Linked DNA regions of Thermotoga maritima MSB8. The protein of the gene in region 1 binds, or shares a complex with, the protein of each later gene. Each region holds a gene or a part of one and is shown on either strand. Other genes may lie near its edges. A codon is read from its position in the direction of its gene.

Evidence for each region.
Region 2: the proteins of fliG (region 1) and fliM are in contact, whole or in part, in a crystal structure (PDB 4QRM), measured with the Thermotoga maritima proteins. Residues at the interface, in WP_004082903.1 of Thermotoga maritima: Phe122 (codon at 4,342), Ser125 (codon at 4,333), Glu126 (codon at 4,330), His127 (codon at 4,327), Pro128 (codon at 4,324), Gln129 (codon at 4,321), Thr130 (codon at 4,318), Val133 (codon at 4,309), Glu157 (codon at 4,237), Arg161 (codon at 4,225), Leu164 (codon at 4,216), Leu165 (codon at 4,213), Arg167 (codon at 4,207), Ser169 (codon at 4,201), Glu171 (codon at 4,195), Val172 (codon at 4,192), Glu175 (codon at 4,183), Ile176 (codon at 4,180), Asn179 (codon at 4,171), Lys182 (codon at 4,162); in WP_004081085.1 of Thermotoga maritima: Tyr124 (codon at 6,630), Leu127 (codon at 6,621), Asp128 (codon at 6,618), Ile130 (codon at 6,612), Met131 (codon at 6,609), Gly132 (codon at 6,606), Gly133 (codon at 6,603), Pro134 (codon at 6,600), Glu136 (codon at 6,594), Pro139 (codon at 6,585), Arg141 (codon at 6,579), Thr144 (codon at 6,570), Glu145 (codon at 6,567), Ile146 (codon at 6,564), Glu147 (codon at 6,561), Ser149 (codon at 6,555), Ile150 (codon at 6,552), Lys153 (codon at 6,543).

Annotation. Positions count from the first base shown.
Region 1 is NC_000853.1:231,708-242,884, forward strand. What follows is about bases 2,702-5,688. They hold fliG (flagellar motor switch protein FliG), read right to left. Parts: upstream 4,706-5,688; coding sequence 3,698-4,705; downstream 2,702-3,697. Other genes in these bases: fliI (flagellar protein export ATPase FliI), read right to left, coding at 2,702-3,026; TM_RS01135 (FliH/SctL family protein), read right to left, coding at 2,986-3,696; fliF (flagellar basal-body MS-ring/collar protein FliF), read right to left, coding at 4,710-5,688. Also shown: glyS (glycine--tRNA ligase subunit beta), read left to right, coding at 1-1,733; more of fliI, read right to left, coding at 1,710-2,701; more of fliF, read right to left, coding at 5,689-6,308; energy-coupling factor ABC transporter ATP-binding protein EcfA2, read left to right, coding at 6,358-7,158; TM_RS01155 (S4 domain-containing protein), read left to right, coding at 7,155-7,388; TM_RS01160 (biotin--[acetyl-CoA-carboxylase] ligase), read right to left, coding at 7,357-8,052; TM_RS01165 (aminocyclopropane-1-carboxylate deaminase/D-cysteine desulfhydrase family protein), read left to right, coding at 8,106-9,044; TM_RS01170 (DUF554 domain-containing protein), read left to right, coding at 9,044-9,718; NADH-quinone oxidoreductase subunit NuoF, read left to right, coding at 10,255-11,177. UniProt on the Bacillus subtilis protein: One of the proteins that forms a switch complex that is proposed to be located at the base of the basal body.
Region 2 is NC_000853.1:702,004-712,945, reverse strand. Bases 5,007-7,758 are described here. They hold fliM (flagellar motor switch protein FliM), read right to left. Parts: upstream 7,000-7,758; coding sequence 6,013-6,999; downstream 5,007-6,012. Other genes in these bases: TM_RS03465 (OmpA/MotB family protein), read right to left, coding at 7,528-7,758; TM_RS03470 (flagellar basal body-associated FliL family protein), read right to left, coding at 7,009-7,518; fliY (chemotaxis protein CheC), read right to left, coding at 5,528-6,016; fliN (flagellar motor switch protein FliN), read right to left, coding at 5,007-5,531. In the rest of the region: TM_RS03515 (YbaB/EbfC family nucleoid-associated protein), read right to left, coding at 1-69; dnaX (DNA polymerase III subunit gamma/tau), read right to left, coding at 71-1,507; TM_RS03505 (lytic transglycosylase domain-containing protein), read left to right, coding at 1,596-2,165; TM_RS03500 (hypothetical protein), read right to left, coding at 2,162-2,635; TM_RS03495 (site-2 protease family protein), read right to left, coding at 2,632-3,249; polysaccharide pyruvyl transferase CsaB, read right to left, coding at 3,243-4,193; TM_RS03485 (MBL fold metallo-hydrolase), read left to right, coding at 4,256-4,996; more of fliN, read right to left, coding at 4,986-5,006; more of TM_RS03465, read right to left, coding at 7,759-8,394; TM_RS03460 (motility protein A), read right to left, coding at 8,394-9,182; TM_RS03455 (flagellar FlbD family protein), read right to left, coding at 9,187-9,390. UniProt on the Bacillus subtilis protein: One of the proteins that forms a switch complex that is proposed to be located at the base of the basal body.

The DNA.
Region 1 (11,177 bases):
ACAACGCTTCCTTGGAGAACGTGGTTCACAGGGAGGGGTACGTCTATTTATCGCGAGTTGTTGAAGGAAAGCCTGTCGAAGAAGTTCTCCCAGATCTGTTCAGAGATCTCGTTTTGGGTTTGAATTTTAGAAAACCCATGAGGTGGGGTTCCGGTGAACACGAATACATCAGACCTGTTCACTGGATTGTGGCGATGGTTGATGGAAGAGTTCTTGACTTAGAAATCTTCGGTCTTAGATCGTCCAGAATCTCTTACGGCAAAAGGTATCACGCTGGATCAATCGAAATTCCCGATTCGGAAAGGTACTACGAATCTCTCAAAAAAGGATTCGTGATTTCTTCCCACCTGGAGAGAAAAAAATTCGTCCTCGAACAGATCGATGAATTTGAAAAAAGAAGTAGTATGAAGATCGAACGCGATGAAGAACTCATCGAAGAGATAGTGGCGATAACGGAGTATCCCAGGATCGTTGTTGGACAGTTCGATCGAAAATATCTCGAACTTCCAGAGGAGATCATAGTAACCGCCGTGAAACATCATCAACGCTCTTTTATAGCGCATAAAGGAACCCTGACGAATACCTTTGTGGCTTTTCAAGACGGTCCACAACCACCGGAGAACGTGGTTAAGGGATACGAGAGAGTCATAAACGCTCGATTGGAAGACGCGCGGTACTACTTCCAGAAGGATCTCGAGACACCGCTGGAAAAGATGAATGAAAAGCTCAAAGAAATCGTTTTTCAGGAGAAACTCGGAACACTCTACGATAAGGTAGAAAGGATAAAGAAAATATCACAGAGACTCTGTGAAGATCTGAAACTTCCAGGGTCGTTCACGCAGAAGGTCCTGGAAGCCGCCTCTATATGCAAAGCAGACATCGCTTCGAAGGTGGTGTACGAGTTCCCGGAGCTCCAGGGTGTTATGGGTAGGATCTATGCCCTGAGGGAGGGAATAAACGAAGAAATAGCAACGGCCATAGAAGATCACTACTCTGAAGAGCCACAGACAGTGATAGGTTCCATTCTTGGAATAGCGGATAGAATCGACACCATCGTGGGAAATTTCGCCATAGGCAACGTTCCCACGAGTTCTAAAGATCCGTATGGCCTGAAAAGTAAAGCTGACACAATCTTCAGGATCATAAGGAAGAACGAGTGGGATATTTCTCTGGAAGAGCTTCTCACTTTCGCTTCTTCACTGGTGGGGTACCGTCTTTCTGAAGAACTGGAAACGTTCTTTGCAGGCAGGTTCTATCAGTTTCTGATCAACGAACTTGGAATATCCTTCGACGTGGCAAGAGCGGTGAATCACCTGTGGAAGAAGCCCCTTCGCGGGATCCTCTCTGCGGAAGCCCTCCAAGAGATATCTGAAAAACCCGAGTTTCAAGACCTGTTCGTTGGATTTGAGCGAGTCCACAACATAACGAAGAATCACGACTCCACCAAATTCGATGGAGCCCTCTTTGAGAAAGAAGAAGAGAAAAAGCTGATGAACAAGTTCTACGAAGTCAAAGAAAAAGTTTTGAAAGCTCTGGAGAGGTTGAACTACCGTGAGGCGCTTCAGTATCTGATCGAATTGAAACCTTACATAGACGAGTACTTCGACAATGTCTTTGTGATGGTGAAGAGGGACGACTTGAGAGTGAACAGGTTGAGCTTTCTGAAAAACATCGACGAACTCTTCATGATGGTAGGAGACATGACTTACTTAGTCAAGAGATCTCAGGTATAGATCCAGAAGTTTCTGAAGGGTTTCCTCGAATGAAGCTTTTTCAAAGACACCCTGTTTCAGAAAGGAATCGATCTCGTCTTTCATTTCCACAGCTTTGTCAACGAGTGGATTGGTCCCACTCTTGTAAGCACCGATTTCAATCAGATCTTTTGCGGATTCATAAGCCGACATCAGCGATCGGAGGCGGTTCGCCGCCTCTCTGTGTTCTTCGGTGACGATATCGTTCATCAATCGGCTCACACTTGCAAGAACATCGACTGCTGGGTAGTGATTCGATTCGGCAAGTCTCCTCGAAAGAATTATGTGTCCATCTACGATGGATCTGACAGTGTCGGAAATGGGTTCGTTGAAGTCGTCCGCTTCAACGAGCACGGTGTAAATCGCTGTTATGCTGCCTTTATCTGAGTTTCCTGCCCTTTCGAGTATTTTTGGAAGGCCGGCAAAGACACTTGGTGGATATCCCCTGGTGGTGGGAGGTTCTCCCACTGCGAGCCCCACTTCTCTCTGAGCCATGGCCCATCTGGTGAGAGAGTCCACCATCAGAAGGACATCGTATCCCAGATCTCTGAAGAATTCCGCTATACTGGTGGCGGTGAGGAGAGATTTCACTCTGGCAAGGGCAGGCTGATCGGAAGTTGAGACCACCAGTATAGATCGCTTCAGTCCCTCCTCTCCAAGGTCCCTCTCTATGAATTCCCTGACCTCTCTTCCGCGCTCCCCGATGAGGGCCAGCACGTTAATGTCCGCCGTCGTGTTTCGTGCGATCATTCCAAGAAGTGTGCTTTTTCCAACACCGCTGCCCGCGAAAATTCCAATTCTCTGGCCTTTGCCTATGGTTATGAAACCATCTATTGATCGTATACCCACCGGTAAAGGATCTTTTATTCTTCGTCTTTTTAGAGGGTTTGGAGGGTTGTTGATCAGAGGATATCTGTCTTCCGGAACGAAGGGCTTTCCGTCTATTGGACGTCCCAGACCATCGAACACCCTTCCGATCATCTTTCTGCTGACACCAACTTCGAGTACTTTGTTAGTTCTGATGACTTCACAGCCCATCTTCAACCCGGAGACATCCTCGTAGGGCATGAGAATAACACTTTCTTCCCTGAAACCAACTACCTCCGCGAGTGCGTTTTTACCGTTTTGAAGTGAGATCTTACACATTTCTCCTAGAAAAGCGTCTGGACCTTTCGATTCCACAGTGAGTCCTACCACTCGTGTGACTCTTCCGTTGAATTTATTGAAATCTTCTTCACTCAACTTCTTTTTCAGCTCTTTCAGGATGTCCTTCAAAACCTACCACCTCTTCGAAGATGTCCTCCACGAGTTCCCATTGATGAGAGAAGGTTTTGTCCAGAATTCCAAAATCTGTCTCGACGATGACGCCGCCTCTTTCTACATTGGGATCCGGTATCAAAGTTTCTTTGCTGACTTCACTGAGGTCCAGTTTTTTTGCATCTTCTGGATTTATTCTGATCTTCACATTTTTGATGCCCACTACTTTTGATAAGGCGCTCCTCAACTTTCTTTCCACTGTGGACTCGTCCATCTCCTTTTCGAGGATCTTCTTGAAGAGGATCCTGAGTATATCGAGAAGCTCTGGAAGTATCTCTTCTATTCTCTGGTTTACTTGTTTCTGGATCTTTTCCTTCAAAGCAAGAATGTATTTCTGGAAATCGTTCTTCATTGTTTTTGCTTCTTCTAAGACCTTCTTCGCTTCGAGCTTTAAAGCTTCAGCCTCGCTGGAGGCGTTGCTTAAGATTTCCTCTGCGTCTTTTCTGGCACCTTCAATGATTTTTCTGGCCTCTTCCTGAGCTTCAGAGAGGATCTTTTCTCTCATTTTTTCGATCCGCTGGATTTCCTCTGCTGCGTTTTCTTTTGTTTTTTCTTCTTTTACTTTTTCTTCTTTTTCTATTTTCCTTGGAAGATCTATGTAGAAGACCTCATCCTTTCTGAGAAGCATACTACATGATCAGCTCCTCTCCGCCACCTCTCGCGATGACGATTTCGCCAGCCTCTTCCAGCCTTCTTATGATGTTTATTATCTTCTGCTGGGCTTCCTCCACATCCTTGAGTCTCACAGGCCCCATGTATTCGAGTTCGTCTTTCAGCAACGCGGCAGCTCTCTTTGACATGTTCTTGAATATCTTCTCTTTCAGCTCGTCGGAAGCCCCCTTCAAAGCGAGAGCTAGGTCCCTCGTGTCCACTTCCCTCAGCACAAGCTGTATCGATCTGTCGTCGAGCTTCAGAATGTCTTCGAAGACGAACATCCTTCTTCTTATCTCGTCGGCCAGTTCGGGGTTCTCCTGAACCAGTTTGTCCATGATCTTCTTCTCGGTAGTTCTGTCAAGATTGTTCATTATCTCTGCAGCTGTATCGATTCCACCTACTTTGCTGAACGTTCGACTCACAAATCCAGAGATCTTTTTCTCCAAGTTCCTTTCTATCTCTTTAACAACTTCTGGAGAGGTGCGTTCGAGCAGAGCTATTCTCTTCAGAACTTCGGTCTGAAGCTCTTCGGGAAGCGCTCCAAGAATCTGAGCCGCGACAGGAGGATCAAGATAGCTCAGAACAACCGCTATAGTTTGCGGATGTTCGCTTTGGAGGAAGTTCACAAGCTGGACGGGATCTGTGTCTCTTACGAAGCTGAAAGGTTTGACCTGCAGAGAGGATGTTAACCTTTCTATGATTTTTCTTGCCCTTTCAGGCCCGAATGCTTTTTCCAGAACTTTTTTTGCGTACTCTATACCACCTTCTGATATCATTTCTTTTGCTTTGGCGAGACTCAGGAATTCTTCTAAAACTTGCTTTTTTTCCTCTGGAGTAACCCTTCCTATGTTTGCGATTTCTACTACCAGTTGTTCCACCGTTTCCTCGTCGAGGTGTTTCATCACCTGGGCTGCTTTTTCGGGTCCAAGGGCCACCAGAAGAACTGCGGCCTTTCTTCTGCCATCTATCTTTTTCTCGGGCATATCCTCATCCCCTTTCAAAGAACCACAGTCGGACTATCTCGGCGATGTCGGAAGGTGAACGGGAAAAGATGTTCTCCAATTCTTCCAAAAGCTCGAGCAGTTCCTTTTCTTCTGGCGATACCTCTTCCTCCTTCAATTCTTCCTGGAGGATTTCTTTCACCTCTTCTTCCAGTTTTCTTCTCCGTTCTTCTGCGAGTTTCCTTGCCCTTATTCTTCTTATCTGAACGATCATAAGATAGATGAGCATGAACGTGAGAAAACCAAGCAGGGCTATTCCCACCGAGTACAGAACGAATCTTCTTCTCGTTTCAATCTGTTTCAACTCTTCCTGAAGAGCTCTTTCGATGGAGCGATCGAATGGCAAAAAGGCAACCGCGACGCTGAGAGAAGCGGAAGACGTTATGGATCCCACTCCTTTTTCCACAAGATCGTTTATTACACTGCTCCAGTCACTGCTGTTTTGAAGAACAGAAGAAGAAGCATCGATTATGACGGCGACGGAAAGCGAGGAGATCTCCCCTTCGCGGTTCTGTATTATCTTCTGATACACTTCGTTCAGTTCGTAGTTGGTGATGGTATGGGTTCGTTCGTAGGTACTCGTTCCTTCAGACGTGACTGATGGATAGGTGAGAGGCGGTATGTTCGAATCCGTTCCCGCTGGTCCTCCAGTTGGAGGAAGGTTTTGGCTCTTCTCTACCTGCGTCTCCTGACTTCTCACCAGACCTTCTCTTCTGGCGGGCGCTTCGTACTTTTTCATCTCCGTTTCTATCTTGGACCAGTTGATCGATATGTCGGGTATTACCTCCACTCTTCCAGGACCGAAGACGCTTTCCAGTGCTTTCTTTATTTTGCTTTCGTAGTATTTCTCAAGCTGTTGTTTCAATTCCAGTTTGCTGGAGGCAAGGAAAGTTCCTTCGTCTGTTTCTAACATATCGCTCAGCGATCTGGAGTAGTTATCCACTACCCTCACGTTCTCCGGTTTCAACCCTTCAACGGCTCCTGAGACGAGTTCAACGATTCCTCTCACCTGTTCGCGGGTGAGTTCTGCACCGGGTTCCAGGACCACGAGAACTGAAGCTCGGGGTTCTGCCATCTCACCACGAACGTAATAGGTGTACTTCGGAAGGACCAGGTGAACTCTTGCATCTTTCACACCTTTTATCGTCATGATGCTTCTTTCAAGTTCCTCCTGTAAAGCGATCTGATATTTGACCTGCTTGTCGAAGCTCGTGGCTCCGAAAGAGTTTTCACTGAGTATAGAAAAACCTTTCCTTGAACTTCCGAGAACTCCTTCAGACGCCAGTTTCATTCTGAGTTCATAGACGTTGTAACTGTCGGGAACGTATATATCTCCCCCAGGGGATACTTTGTAAGGAACGTTCATCTCCTCGAGCTTTTGGATGATCACACCTGCCTCGTCTTCGTTGAGGCCAGACACGAGGAGTCTGTAGTGAGGAACGGACGCTACAACGGCGAACAGAACGATCGCTATTACAAGGGCAATCCCTATTCCTCCCACGAGGAATTTCCTTTCCCGAGGCATGGAGTTCCATAAGTCTACAATCTTCTTCCAGAGATCTCTCAAACGTTCAACAATGTTCATAGGATAATCCACCTCTCGTTAAATTTTACCACGTGATATAATTTTCAACATGAGAATAGAAGTAGTCAACGTTTCCCATATCTTTCACAGGGGAACACCCTTGGAAAAAAAAGCACTCGAGAATGTAAGCCTTGTGATAAACGAAGGAGAGTGTCTCCTTGTTGCTGGGAATACAGGATCTGGGAAGTCGACCCTCCTTCAAATTGTGGCAGGTTTGATCGAACCCACCTCAGGTGATGTGCTTTACGACGGAGAAAGAAAGAAAGGTTATGAGATAAGAAGGAACATAGGAATCGCTTTTCAGTACCCCGAGGATCAGTTCTTCGCAGAGAGAGTTTTTGACGAAGTGGCTTTCGCCGTGAAAAACTTCTATCCAGATAGGGATCCTGTTCCCCTGGTGAAGAAAGCGATGGAGTTTGTGGGGCTGGATTTCGACTCTTTCAAAGACAGAGTGCCGTTTTTCCTGTCCGGCGGTGAGAAGAGGCGGGTAGCGATCGCTTCTGTGATCGTTCACGAACCGGATATTCTCATCCTCGATGAGCCTCTCGTGGGATTGGATCGGGAGGGGAAAACGGACCTTCTGAGGATTGTAGAGAAGTGGAAGACCCTTGGAAAGACGGTCATTCTCATTTCTCACGATATCGAAACAGTTATAAATCACGTGGATCGTGTGGTGGTACTCGAGAAGGGAAAGAAGGTCTTCGACGGGACCAGAATGGAATTCCTTGAAAAATACGACCCTCGCTTCTTCACGAGCAAGATGCTGGTTATGAGAAGATTAGTTTTGAAAGGAGAAGACCCCTTCTCAATGAGCGACGATGAGCTTTTGGAAAGGGTGTGCAATTCATGAGATTAGATTTGTTTCTCAAGATCTCGGTGGTGAAGAGAAGAACGATTGCCCAGAAACTTCTGAAAGGGCAGAGAGTTTTGGTGAACGGAAGACCCGCGAAAGCCTCGTACGAGGTAAAGGACGGAGACATCGTGGAGGTGTTCTTACCAACCAAGAAAATAATCCTAAGGGTTGTGGGAAACGGAGGCTATGAAATCCTCAGTGAGGAGAGAGTGAGTAAACCTTTTTGATCTCTCCGTCGAAGTCTATCAACAGACTATCGGGGTTTATCTTTACGATCTTTCCCTTCTTTCCTTCCAGAGATATGAGATCTCCTTCTTTCTGAAGAAGGTACCTCTTCCAGATCCTCGTCAAAGCTTCTTTCTTCCTTGAGTATTTTCTGAAAATCACGCGCGCGTTCTTCAACATCGACTCCATGAGTTTCACAATGCTGATTTCTTTTCCCATGATTTCCTTCAGACTGATCGCTCTTGTTTTCAACTCGGCTGGGATTTCGTTGTTCACGTTCATGCCCACTCCCACAACAACGGCGAGAGGCTTTGCACCTTCAAAAATTCCCTCTGAGAGAACTCCTGCGAGCTTTCTCCCGTTTATGTACACGTCGTTGGGCCACTTTATGTTCGCATGTATTTTCATGTTTTCAAGAGTTTTCACAACTGCTACTGAGAACACCCTTGTGTAAAACGAAAGCTCCAGTGGCTTTCTCGGTTTGAAAAGCACCGAAAACCATAATCCACCCTTTGGAGAGTGCCAGTGTCTTCCGCTTCTTCCGTATCCGGAGGTCTGCTCCAACGCGACCACCACCGTGCCATCGGGATAGAAACGGTAATTCTCTTTCAAGAAACGATTCGTGGAGTCTATGGATTCGAAAGAAATGATCTTTTCTCCTATCAATCTCTCTCCCTCCCGTGCTACAATTCTAACAAACAAAAAGAGGGGGGAGACGAATGAGAATCGATCTTTCCCTTAAACCCACACCTGTTCAGTTTCTCAAAAGACTTTCGGAAAAATACGGGTTCAACATCTACGTTAAAAGAGACGATCTCACAGAGCTTGTGGGATCGGGCAACAAAATCAGAAAGCTGGAGTATCTTCTATGGGAAGCTCTTAAAAAAGGAGCAACGACTGTCTTCACCTGTGGAGGTCTTCAGTCGAACCATGCCAGAGCAACGGCATACGTTTCGAGAAGATACGGCTTGAAACCTGTTCTCTTCCTCAGAAAAGGGGAGAAGGTACTGAACGGAAATCTTCTCCTCGACATTCTCCTCGGTGCTGAAATAGTGGAGGTATCCCCGGAAGAGTACGAACGCATCGATGAGATCTTCGATGTTCACAAAAAGATGAGAGAAAAGAAAGGTGAAAAGGTGTACGTGATACCCGAAGGGGGATCGAACTCCCTTGGAGCCTTTGGCTACTTCAATGCGGTGCTGGAGATGAAAGATCAATTGAACCTCGAATCTTTCGATGCTATTGTGTGTGCTGTTGGAAGTGGTGGAACCATAGCGGGCTTGTCAGCTGGAATTTCCTTTCTGGAATATCACGTACCCGTAGTGGGTGTGAACGTCACCACGAAAAACTCGGATTATTTTGTGGGGAAGGTGAAAAGAATAATTAGTGGTATGGAAGAGTACGGCCTGAGAGTCAACGAAACCGTTTTCGAAGTGGTGGACGATTACAGAGGGCCGGGATATGCGATTCCGTCCAGTGAGGATGTGGAGATCTTGAAAGAAGTAGCTTCGATAGAAGGCATCATCCTCGATCCGGTCTACACGGCAAAAGCCTTCAGAGGAATGATCGAAATGTTCAGAAACTCAGAAAAGAACGTTCTTTTCATCCACACGGGGGGAATATTCGGTCTGTTCGCGCAGAGCAGGAGGTTGGTATAATGTTTCACTACGCTGTTCTTCTGAACGCACTTGGGGTTTTGATCGGTGCGTCCGTGGGCTTCCTGTTCAAAAGAAAGATTCCTCAGAGGTTACACGACATCCTTTTCACGGTGATAGGACTCACCACACTGGGTATAGGTATCCGGATGGTCACGCAGGGAGATGATTTTTTGATGATTCTCCTCGCACTCGTCGCAGGCGGCATCATCGGAGAGTTGTTCAGAATAGAGGACAGAATAGAAGGTATTGGGAAGAAGTTCAGTGATTCTCAGGGGTTTGCGGAGAGTTTTCTCACTTCTTCGCTTCTCTTTCTGGTTGGTCCCATGACCATAGTGGGATCCATAAACATAGGACTCACGGGAAACGCGGATTTGATACTCGTGAAAACGGTGCTCGACACAGTGTCAGCCACAGTGCTCACGGCAACCTTAGGAACAGGGGTTTTTCTCTCGGCAGTTTCTGTGTTCCTCGTTCAGGGACTTCTCGTTGTTTTCGCAAAGAGTTTGACTTTTCTCACAGGTGATGTGTTTATCTCCGATTTTGTTGGCACGGGTGGTGTCATGATTCTGGGTCTTGGAATAAGGATTCTTAAGCTGAGAGAGGTGAAGGTTGGGAACCTACTTCCGGCGCTGGTTTTGATTCCTATTTTTGACTGGTTGAAAAACCTTTTTTAAAAGGCATAGAAAAAGTGGTATAATTTTTCGTGAATAATTGTGAAATTTTTGACGAGGGGGAGTGAAGATGAGGGAGGTAATAGCAGAGATCGTCCAGAAAGCTAAAGAGACAGCAGAAGAGAGAGATGTTTTGATAAACACTCTGCACGAGATACAGAAGCGCTTTGACAACTTCATACCACCGGAGGCTGCTGAGATCGTGGCTGAAGAGCTCGATGTTCCGCTCTCCAGAGTGTACGAGGTGTTGACGTTCTACACCATGTTTTCGACAAAACCGAAGGAAAATACGTGATAAGGGTTTGTGAGAGTCTGCCGTGTCATGTTGAAAACGGAAGAGAAGTGGTCAAAGCCCTCAAAGAAATTCTGAAAATCGACTTCGGACAGACCACTTCTGATGGTCTTTTCACACTCGAAATGACGAGTTGTCTGGGTCTTTGTGGTGTTGCACCGGTGATCATGGTGAACGACGAGTATTACGGTAACATGACGCCCGATCGTGTGAAGGATCTCATAGATAGACTGAGAGGTGAGTCGCTATGAAACCGATAACAGTTCTGGTTTCGGTGGATTCAAACAGTGTGTTGATGGGTGCTCGTCACTTTCTCAATTACTTCAGAGATCTTGTGAAGGAACACAATCTCGAAGATACCGTCGATGTGCTGGAAACGGGCAGCATGGGAATTTATCCAGAAGGAGTGATTGTTTCCGTTCTTCCCGACGGTGTTTTCTACGTTGTGAGGAATGAATTGGATGTGAGGAGGATCTTCGAAGAGCACATTCTCAAGGGAAGGAGAGTGCTCGATCTTGAAATTCCCGAGAGTCAAATAAAAGGAACCGTTGAGGTAGAGAAGGTGGCCGAAGAAACTCGTATCGTTCTAAAGAACGTAGGAGAGATAGATCCCACTCGTATAGAGGAATACATCGCAAGAGACGGTTACTTTGCCCTCGCCAAGGCGCTCCAGATGGAACCAGGAGAGATAATCGAAGAGATAAAGCGAAGTGGGCTGAGAGGAAGAGGTGGAGCCGGTTTTCCAACGGGTCTGAAATGGGAATTCACCTACAAAGCTTCTGCCGACCAGAAATATGTTCTGTGCAACGCCGATGAAGGAGAGCCCGGTACCTTTAAAGACAGGCTCATCATGGAGGGTGATCCTCATTCTTTGATAGAGGGCATGATCATAGCGGGGTACGCGGTTGGTGCAACGAAGGGTTACATATACATAAGGGGAGAGTATCACAGTTCGATAGAAATCTTGAAAAAAGCTGTAGAACAGGCCTACGAGTACGGATTCCTCGGTGAGAACATCCTCGGAAGTGGATTCAACTTCGATCTGAAAATAAGGCTCGGGGCGGGAGCTTACGTGGCGGGAGAGGAGACGGCGTTGATAGAGTCCATAGAGGGGAAACCCGCTCGACCCAGGCTGAAACCTCCTTACCCTCCCACTTTTGGCCTCTTTGG
Region 2 (10,942 bases), 470 kb from region 1 along the record:
GTCCTTCAAAATCTTTTCCTGCTTTCCCCCACCCAGACTCTTTCCACCAAAACTCTTGATCTTTTTCAAATTATCCCTCCTGTTCAAACAATCTCAGGATCTTCTGAGAAACCTTCTCGATTGTTTCTTCTTTTCCCATCAGTCGAAGTTCAACTTCTACTTTTTTCCCGAGTTTTCTAGAAAAAATGTTTTCCAGCTCAGGCAGTTTTTTCTTCATCAACTCGTAATGCATAGCTTTCGATGAATCAAAAGAAATAATCACCTTTTCTCCGTCAAACTGCACCTCTGAGAGGCTGAGAGCGACAAAGATAGAGAGATCGCCCTTTTCTTTCAGTTCTTCCATGAGTTCTTTGAAGCGTTTCTCGAACTCGCTGTCTTCCTGTTTTTCTTCTTTTGCCTTCACCGTTTCTTTCTTCTCTTCTTTCTGCTGTACATTTGAATTATCGTTTTTTTCTCTGACATCGTTTTCCTGAACGTTTGTGGTGGAGAACCTCGTCGCTATGTAAGCCGAACCCACTTTACAGACGAGTCGTTTTTCTTCGGCGAACTTTATCTCTCTCAGAAGATTCAGAAGTTGTCTCGAAACCTGAACTATATCGTTCGCTGAAACCTGGTAAACCCCTCTCTCCCTTTCCAGGTCTTCGACCAGATCCTCGACTGCTTCCTGAATGAGCACCTCGTAGTCCTTCCCGCTGTAATAGACGTCGTCGAGAACGGTGAAGACCCTTTTCACATCACCAGAAAAGATAGCGTTCACGTAATCGCGAACAACCTGTATCGGTATCAACCCGAGCGCCCTGTGTACCGTCTCGAGATCTATCTTTCCTTCCGAGAACTTCCACACCTGCTCGAGCATGGTGAGCGCGTCTCTCAAGCCTCCAGAGGCTCTTTTTGCGATGAAGCTCAGAGCTTCCCTGTCTATCTCTATTCCTTCAGCCTCCGCAACTTCCTGGAGCCTCTTTTCGATGAGCTCGTCGGGAATGTTTCTGAACTCGAAAACCTGACATCTCGAGATAATCGTGGGAGGAACCTTCTCAAGGTTTGTCGTTGCCAGCACGAACACGACGTGGGAAGGAGGTTCTTCGAGTGTTTTGAGGAGCGCGTTGAAGGCTTCTTTCGTGAGCATGTGAACTTCGTCTATTATGTAGACTTTGTATTTACCTTCCATCGGCCTGTATCCAACGGCGTCTCTGATTCTTCTGATCTCGTCTATTCCTCTGTTGGAGGCCGCGTCGAGCTCTATCACGTCCATGAAGGTTCCCTCGTCTATCTCTCTGCAGGCTCTGCAGGAATTGCAGGGTTCAACTCCCTTTCTGTTCTCACAGTTCAGGGATTTTGCGAGAATTCTGGCAAGAGTAGTCTTCCCCGTTCCCCTCGGACCGGCGAATATGTATCCGTGGGCCACGCTGTTCTTCTGAATAGCACCGATTATTGCCTTCTTCACATGATCCTGATTGACAACCTCAGAAAAAGTCTTTGGCCTGTACTTCCTGTAAAGAACTTCCACAGAATCCCCCCATGTTATAATCGAATTGCATCCAGCCTTTATTATACCAGAGGAGACATTAAGAATGATTGAACAGAGGAGGAAAATCGTGAAAAAAATAACTATCCTGATCCTGGTGCTCATGGTGATTCCTGTTTTTTTGAGCACCGTTCCTTCTGAAAACAATATTTCCTTTCGCGAGATCAACTCCATCGCGGTGAAGGAATGGTTCAAAGAACTGGTCAGATCAAGAAGAGCCTCCTACAAACTGAAAAGCGATGAAGAATTCCTCGAAGACCTGTGGAAAACGATAAACAACGTGGCAAAAGAGACGAATTTCGATCCTATTCTCATAATATCCGTCATAGATGTGGAAAGCGACTTCAGAAATGTTGTGGGCTTGTACGGAGAACTCGGCATGATGCAGATAAAGAAAGAGACGGCGGAGATGGTGGCGAATCTGTACGGTCTGGAAATCCCAGAGTCAGGCTGGACAGAGCTCGTGTGGAACTACCGGTTGAACATAAAGTACGGAGCCCATTACTTGAAATATCTCTTCGACAAATTCAACAACTTGAGACTGGCACTCGAGTACTACAACGGTGGAAACAGCAGAAAGTCCTACGCCCAGAAAATACTGGAAACGTACGAAGAGTTCAAGAAAGAACTGGGAATCTAGACCTTCGAGTATACCTTGCCGGAAGAGTCCTGGACCACACGGAGAACCAACTTCTCCACTTCCAGTTCTTCGAGTTTCTTGCTGTCCGGAGTTTTATAAATCACCCTCCTCGTTCCCCTGATTTCTTCAAGGGGCTCGAACAACACTCTGGAAAACCTCTTCGTAGCAGAAAAAGGACGCACTCTCTCCAGAATCACACCGTTCACTCCCAGAAGAAAGAGTCTTTCCAGGAGCTCTTCAGTCATCTCTTGAAACTGAAGCTTGTTCTTCCTGAACGTTCCCAATACCACTATTTCTCCCGTCAGGTCGTAGAGCTTTGTTCCTTCGTATCTTTCGTATTTTTCAAGGATGTCCACAACGCTTCTGTCCATAACAACGATCTTTCCCGTGTAGTAAACCACATCTCCTGTCTTCAACTTTCTTATGACGTTCAGAGACACAGGATATTTGAGTACGATCAAAAAAATCACCTCACGATCATCCAAACAAAACCATCGATGAACCTTACAAAGGGATTCATAACGAGTGGTATTATCCAGAGCACGAGCAGAGCGATCATGAAGAGAACCCCGTACACCTCGTATTTTACCAGCCACTCCATATACCTGTCGGGAAGAAGAGAGGCGAGAATCTTGCTTCCATCGAGAGGTGGTATGGGAAAAAGAGAAAAGAGCGCGTACGTGAGGTTGTACTTTGCGGCTTTTACCATGAGAAACCACCAGAAATCCTCTTCGGGAAGATGCGAAGCGATCAATCCACAAAGAAAGAAGAGGATGAAGCTAACGGCAGGACCGAGCAGTGAGATTTTCAAAAGATCCTTCTTCTTGTTTTTGAGCTTCCAGTAACGAATGGGCACGGACCTCGTCCACCCGAACTCGAAGAGGATGAAAGAAATCGTTCCCAGTGGGTCGAGATGAACGAAGGGGTTCAGAGAAAGCCTTCCGGCCTGCTTCGGTGTGGTATCGCCGAGTTTGTAGGCTACAAAGCCTTTGATGTACTCTCTGGGAGTGGCGACTATGAGCACCGCGAGGAACCCTGTGAGTATGTTGCCCAGTGTGGGAACGATTATCCTCATGTTCACCATCCTTTCAGGACTCCTTTCAGCATCTCCTTCATCTCAATCGCGTCGTTTTTCATTTTCTCTTTCAGTTTCAATTCTTTCTTCAACACAACGGGAACCTTCAAAGAGATTTCCAGAGGATCTCTCTTTGAAAAGAAATGATCCTCTTTTGTGTATCTTGCGAAAAATCTTCTCGCTTTCTGACAATCGACGATAATGAACGGTATTTCAAAATACGCCGCCACAAGCGCCGGGTGGAACCTCTCCGTTATCACAATGGACGAACTCACTATCTCTTCGAGCAAGTTCTCTCCATTTCTGAGAGGTGGAAGATAGGAGTGATCCCCTGGAAAAGCCGTCGATATGACAAAGTCGTTGATTCCCTGATCCCTGAGGCTCTTCAAGATATACGACACATCCATCGGAGATTTCAGGAAGAACACAGCTTTCTTTTCGGTTTTCTTTTCCATATCAGACTCCATGAGGTGGATTATAGCCGGATCTGTTCCGAGCACCGCATTTCCACCAACCATTTTGACATACCTGTAAGAAGCGGGATCGCGCGCTATGAAGACAGTCCTTTTATCTTTGAAGACGTCCCACACGAGCTTTTTTGAAAGTCTTCTTCTCAACGGTCCCACGCTGTTTCCAAAGAATATGAGAGGTTTGTCCATGAGAAGTGAAGCTTTTGAAATCGAGTAGTAATAGAGAAGGCTCCGGAGACTGGTAACGTCCTGGAACAATCCTCCTCCACCCGCTATGGAAACCTGAGATTTCTTCAAAAGAGAGAGTAGCTTGATCGAATATCTATCGACAGAGGTAACCCCCATGGATTTTTTCCCCTTCGGCAGGGGTGTGTATATGGTCCCGAATCCCAGCTCCCTCAGAAGATTCACACACGCTTTGAACATCAGTTCATCTCCGAAGTTGTCGAAGCCGTAGTATCCCCAGAGAAAGGCCGTTGCCAAGGAAAACCACCTCATTGTGTAGAAGAATACTCTTGGAGAATTATACTACACGAGGTGAAAAGATGATCACGAATCTTTCTGACAGAGTATTCGTGATAGGAACAGGAACATCAGCGAACAGTGTGCTCGTCTGTGGAAAGAAATTTTGTGTGCTCTTCGATTCAACGCTTTTTCCTGAAAAGGCGAGGAAGATCAAAGAATTCGCCGCAGAAATTCTGGGTAAAGAAATTGCCGTTGTTTTCAACACGCATTACCACCCTGACCACACCTTCGGAAACGAGGTTTTTGACAGGATCATATCCCACAGTCTCACCAGAAAATCCCTGGAAGAAATGGATGAAGAGTACATAAGAAAGATAGGAGTGGAGGTTTCCCTGAAGTTTCCAGATGAGACCTTCTCCGAAAGAGAAAATTACAGATTTGGAGACATCGTGGTGGAAGCGGTTCACCTGGGAGGACACACTCCGGATTCTTCGATCTTCGTTTTGAAGAACGAAAAAATAGTCATCTGCGGGGACCTTCTGACAACCGGCATCCATGCCGAAATAGTCACGGACAGTGACCTCTTCGGATGGATAGAAGCGCTCAGCGAAATCGAAAAAATACGGGCAGATTACTTCGTACCGGGGCACGGAAAAGTGGGCACCATCGAAGATGTCAGGAACATGAAAGACTACATCTCAAAAGTCCTGCGCTTCAGAGAAGGCAGTGTGAAACACTCAGAACTCCTGGAAGACCCGAATTTCATCAACAGGGAGCACCCGGAACTTCTGACCTGGGGACTGGAAAACATCATTCGTTGAGAAGCTCGAGCCTCTCTTTTGGACTCACGATCTCTGTTATCCTCACCCCAAAGTTTTCATCTATCACGACAACTTCTCCGCGGGCGATGAGCTTTCCGTTCACGAGGATATCCACAGGTTCCCCCGTGAGTTTGTCCAGCTCTATTATGGAGCCAGGGATCATTTCCAGAACCCGTTTCAGAGTCATTCGCGTTCTTCCAAGTTCCACTGTGACTTTGAGAGGAATATCGAGAAGCAGTTCCAGCTTGTCACTCGGCACTTCGGTTTTTCTGGTTTCAGAAGGTTTCAGCTCTGCGAATTCTACCGGTTCGACCTTCACCTTTTTCTCCTCTTTCTTCTCTTTTTTCTCAGCTGCTTCGGATTGTTTTTTCGTGAAATACTCGTACATCTTCTTCACCAGATCGGCGCTTATCACCTGGTAGAACTTCGACTTCGGAAGTCCCTCTATCTCCATTTCGAATTCGACAACGGCAACATCTTTCTCCGGATTGTCGGTTACCGGTGGAAACTGTGTGTTAGGATCATCGAAATTCAATATCTCCACTTCGGGGGAGATATATTGATGGTTATTCCCAGAAGTTCAGAAAGCGATGTTGCAGCGCTTCCCATCATCTGATTCATCGCTTCTCCAACCGCGCTGAGTTTGATTTCGTCCAATTCCTCGGTTTCTACCTCTCCACTTCCCCCCATCATGAGGTCAGCTATCACCGCCACGAGTTTTTTATCGAGGACAAGAACGTTCAAACCTTCGAGCCCCTCCGTGTATTCCACACTCACCACTACCTGCTCACCACTGAAGTCACTCTTGACGTTCTTCATCTTTTCTTCCCGAACAGTTGGAACGGTGATGTGAATATCCCTTCCGAGGATCATCGAGAGCGTCGTTGCAGCACTCCCCATTGCGATGTTTCCTATCTCGCCTATCATGTCCTTTTCTTCGGGAGTGAGGACACCACCGGTATCAGAATCGCTAAGAAGCTTGTCTATCTCTTCCTGAGAGAGGAATTCATTTTCCGTCATTCGTATTCACCTCCGTTGGTGAATTCACCGGTCACCTTCACCGCGTACTTTCCTTTGAACACTCCGGGAATTCCCCTGAACTTGGGTCTCCCCTCAACGTCTATTCTTATTTCATCCTTGTAGTGAGTCCCAAGCCTTATGACGTCTCCCACTTCCAGATCCAGAATTTCCTTCAATCTCAACTCAGTTTCTCCTATCACCGCCTGGACAGTCACAGGTATCTTTTGGGAAGCTTTTCTGAGCTCTTCCATTCTCTCTTCAACTTTTTCGGGTTTTCTTCCCATCATCCAGAAGCGATCCGAAAGCTTTTCGAGCAAAGGCTCAAGAAGTGAAAACGGCCAGCACACGTTGATGAAGCTTGTGAATTCGCCCCAGGAAACGGAGGCGGTTACAAGAAGAACGATCTCGTTGGGAGGTACAATCTGAACGAATTGAGGATTCGTCTCCACGTTTTCTATCGAAGGAATGAAATATTGAAAATCACTCCAGGCCTGAGCAAGAAGGGTTAGCATGTTGGTCACTTCTTTTCTCATTATGGAGGTTTCTATCTCCGTGGGAGGTCTGTTTGGAGGGTTTTCGCCGGGGCCTCCCATTATGATGTCAAGCATGGTATAAAAGAGATCCAGTCTCATTTCGAAGATGGCGCTTCCCTCAAAAACATCACCGGTGAAGATAACAATGAACGAAGGTATCATCACGGATCTTATGAATTCCTCATAAGTAAGCTGATCTATGCTGATTTCGACATCCACAAAAGTTCTCAGCCTTCCTGAGAGATACGTAGAGAGGGCCCTCCCGAAGTTTTCGTGTATCATCTGAAAGGTTCGAAGTTGTTCTTTGGAAAATTTGCTCGGCCTCTTGAAATCGTAAGGCTTAACCTTTTTCTCCTCTTCTTCCTTCAGGAGGTCTTCTTCCTTCAATTCACCTTTCATCAATGCCTCGATCAACTGGTTTATTTCTTCCTGGCTGAGAACATCCGACACGTTACCACCTCACTCGGTGGTCGCGAATGCTTTGATGTACAGGTACACATCAAGGACACCGTATTTCTCTTTATCACCAACGAATCCAGTGATCGTGTTCACCGCGTCTCTTATTTGACGTTTCAACAGTTCCAGACCAGGAACGGTGCTCAGTTCACTCTTATCTTTACTCAGAAAGATCATCATGAGCGCATCCATGATCTCATCTTTCCTTTCGGCTATAGCTGCTCTGCAGGCATCGCTCCCCACACTGAAAGACAAAGAATCTATCACAACCACGTCCCTTCCACCTTTGAGGAGAAAGGTCTGATTCTCTCCCTGCTGAATGAGTACCGCCTTTATCCTGACGGGGGTCGAAGGTACGTTCTCACCCTGCTTGCCCTGATTCGAGCCGAGGAACATGGGCAGCAAAAAATACACTGCTACGGAAACCACAAGCGGAACAACGATGCTCGTGATCAAAGATGCACCCATTCGACGTTTTGGTTGTTCTTCTTCTCTTCTTTCTTCTTCTGCCATTCTTTCACCTCACATTTTCTCCCGTTTTATGAGGATATCTATTCTCCTGAATTCCCTTCTCAACCTATCCAATTCCTGCTGATACTTTTCCTCCAGTTTTCTCAGTTCCAATTCGTATTCCGCTTGAGAAATCTCCCCGTTTCTGAACTTCTCATTGAGAAGGGCTTTCTCGACGTTGATCTGGTTTTCAAGATCCTGGATCTTTTTCTTTATCTCCCTGTCTCCAAGTCCTATTGGGTAGAATCTGTCTGGATTGTAGAAAAGATCGATGTTGAAACGTCCGAGCTTTATGTCTGCAGCCCTTTCGATCATTCTTTTTTCCTTCAACTCGGTGAGGAAGAAATTCACCACACTCGCCGCTCGGGCGCTCGAAAGATGCCAGTTGGAAACATATATTGAATTTGGAAGAGGAGGTCTGTCATCTGCGTAACCGTAAACCTCAAGTACGTTCGTAGTGTGTTCTATAACTATCTGTCCCACTTTGGCCAGCAGTTCTTTGGCTTCCGCTGTGAGCTTGGCGCTTCCCGGCTCAAAAAACACCATGTCTTTCAACACTATCAGTGTTCCTTCGTCTCTTTCCTCAACTGTGATCTTCCCCTTATATTCTTCGGATAATCTCATGAGTTCTTGATATATTCCCCTCTTTGACGTGATCAGAGGTTCTTCGTTTATGCTCTTTCCCCCCATGAGAACGCTCGGTGGTCTTCCACTCAGTGCGATCCTGAGCCCCACCGCCACCTGCTGGAACTTTCCGGGACTGATAGTGGACATCGAGATCAGAGCCACAAAGAACGTAAGAAGCAGCGTCACCATGTCCGAATAGGTTGTCATCCACTGTGGACTGCCTTTCTGTTCTTCTTCTCGTTTCTTCGCCATCACGCAGTTGCCTCCTGAGAAGCCGCCTCGTAGGCTTGCCTTTCTTTCTCAGGGAGGAACGATTTGAGTTTTTCCTCGAGGATCCTCGGGTTCTCTCCTGCCTGGATAGAGAGAACAGCCTCTAGTATCATTCTTTTCTCCAAGACCAGAATATCTCTTCTCTTTTTAATCTTTTCAGCCATGGGAAGAAACACACCATTGGCCAGTATGGCTCCATAGAGTGTCGTTATCAGAGCAACCGCCATAGAGGGTCCCAGTGTTTCTGGATCGTTCAAGGATTTGAGCATTTGAATGAGCCCGATCAGAGTTCCAATCATACCGAACGCAGGAGCGTACGCCCCTGCGGATTCCAGAACCGCCCTTTCTCCGTCGAGTTCCTCTTCAAAGAGTTCCATTTCCGTTTCCATCATGTTCCTCAGAAGATCCGGATCTGTTCCGTCAACCACGAGCTGAAGCGCCTTTTTCATGAACGGATCTTCTATACTCTCCAGATTCTCCTCCAGAGAAAGCAAACCTTCCCTTCGTGCCTTTTCAGAAAAAGAAACCATCGTCTGAATCAGGGAAACGTGATCAAGCTTTGGCTCTTTCAGAGTCGAAAGCATGATGTTCACGATCTTGAAGGCTTTGTCCTTCGGATGAGCCACCATGGTTGCCGCGATAGAACCAACAACGGTTATGAACAGTGAAGGTATGTTTATGAACGCCGCAAAGTCTCCTCCACCCGTCAGGATTCCTATGAAAAGAGCCGCTATCACAAGAACCAAACCCATCAGGGTTGCAAGATCCATAGGATCACCTTCCCTGTTCTTTCCACCAGCTGAAGATCTTTCTCTTGTATTCTATCACCCTTTGAACGACCTCCTCTGCGGATTCCTTCACGATGTATTTTTTACCGTTTATAAGGGTGATCGTTGTGTCGGGCAGTGCCTCTACGGTTTCTATCAAATCGGCGTTCAGGAAAAACCATCTACCATCTATTCTGGTCAGCCTGATCATCTTTCATCATCTCTTGATGTTCACAAGTTCGTTCAGAATCTGATCGGCAGTTGTGATGACACGCGCGTTCGCCTGGAAACCTCTCTGTGCAACGATCATCTTGGTGAACTCCTCCGCAAGATCCACGTTGGACATCTCAAGTGCACCGGGGATCAAAACACCCCTTCCTCCGCTGCCAGGAGCTCCTATCTTTGGAACGCCGCTGTTAGGAGACATGGTATAGAGTGAATTACCTGCTTCCATCAATCCCGAAGATTGTTAAACACCGCGAGGCGATCTGTCCAAGAACGTCGGTGAGTCCGTTGCTGAAGGTTCCTATGATCTCTCCCTGCTCGTTTATGGCGAAGGATTCCAGAACACCCATCGGATTTCCATCTTGCCACGGGATGCTCAGAGTGCTGTCGCCGGAGAATTGAGTTGCTCCGGAAAAATCAGCTGTTATTGTTACCACTCCGTCTCCTTTCTGGCCCGTGTCAAACTGGATCGTTCTCACCTCTTTGGAGCTTAAATTGTATGAAGAGTCAAGACCTCTGTATTGAACAGGCCTTCCTGATTCATCGAAATCTATCAGCCCCGCCACATAACCACCGTTGCCGTCTTCATCGATCAGTGAAACCGGTTCTCCACTATCCGTGTACGCTCTCCAGATCCAGGCGTTCTTGAAGCTTTCCGAACCGATTGTAGTGTTTCCAAGTCTGACGAATTCGTAGTAAACGGTGTACGCGTTTCCAAGAGAATCGTAAACCTGAACAGCGGTGGTGTACCTCGGGGAGGTGTAATCAGTTTGGACGAAATTCGTTGGATTGTCTGATTCATAGAACCTGGGCTCACCGGAAGTGGGGATGACAAGTTCAGCACCGGGTGCTATTGTGAGAGAAGTTGATGTGTTGTTTGGAGTTAAGAGTATCACGGTGTAATTGTTTCCAGCGGTGATATCAGAATCGTTGATCGTGAAATTACCACCTGAAACGTCTGTGGTGCCGTTGTATATCACATTTCCAGAAGAATCCATGACAATAGCCTGATAGGTACCATCTGGTAGAGCTGTGCTTCCAGAAATACTTCCATCGGTGGTTGCCGTTATGACCTGAGATTCAGCGTATACTCCAGCCTCTTCCACTCTTCCAAATTCGTTGAACACCATGTAACCATCCACATCGGCTGTTCCATCGTTGTCGATATCGATCTTCATCGTGTACCTCTGAGAAGAACTGAACGGATCTGTTCCCAGATCGTTTTGTGTTTTTTCAAACCACAACCTGACATCGTGATTAATTCCATTTTCATCAGTTAAAGTGATGACGAACGAACCAGGTCCCAATTTGGAGTTCAAATTTCCTTCAAAACGAACGTTCGAAGTTTTCTTTGCCGGCATCGTCATACCTGCACTGATCACCAGATCCCCTATGGGTTTGTTTGTGTCGATGTACCTTTCACCAGTCTCTGGATCCTGAACGGCTGTCCATCCCTGAACCTTGTAACCTGTAGAGGTCTGAATCAGGTTTCCGTTGCTGTCCAGAGTGAATGCACCGGCTCTTGTGTAATAATAGGA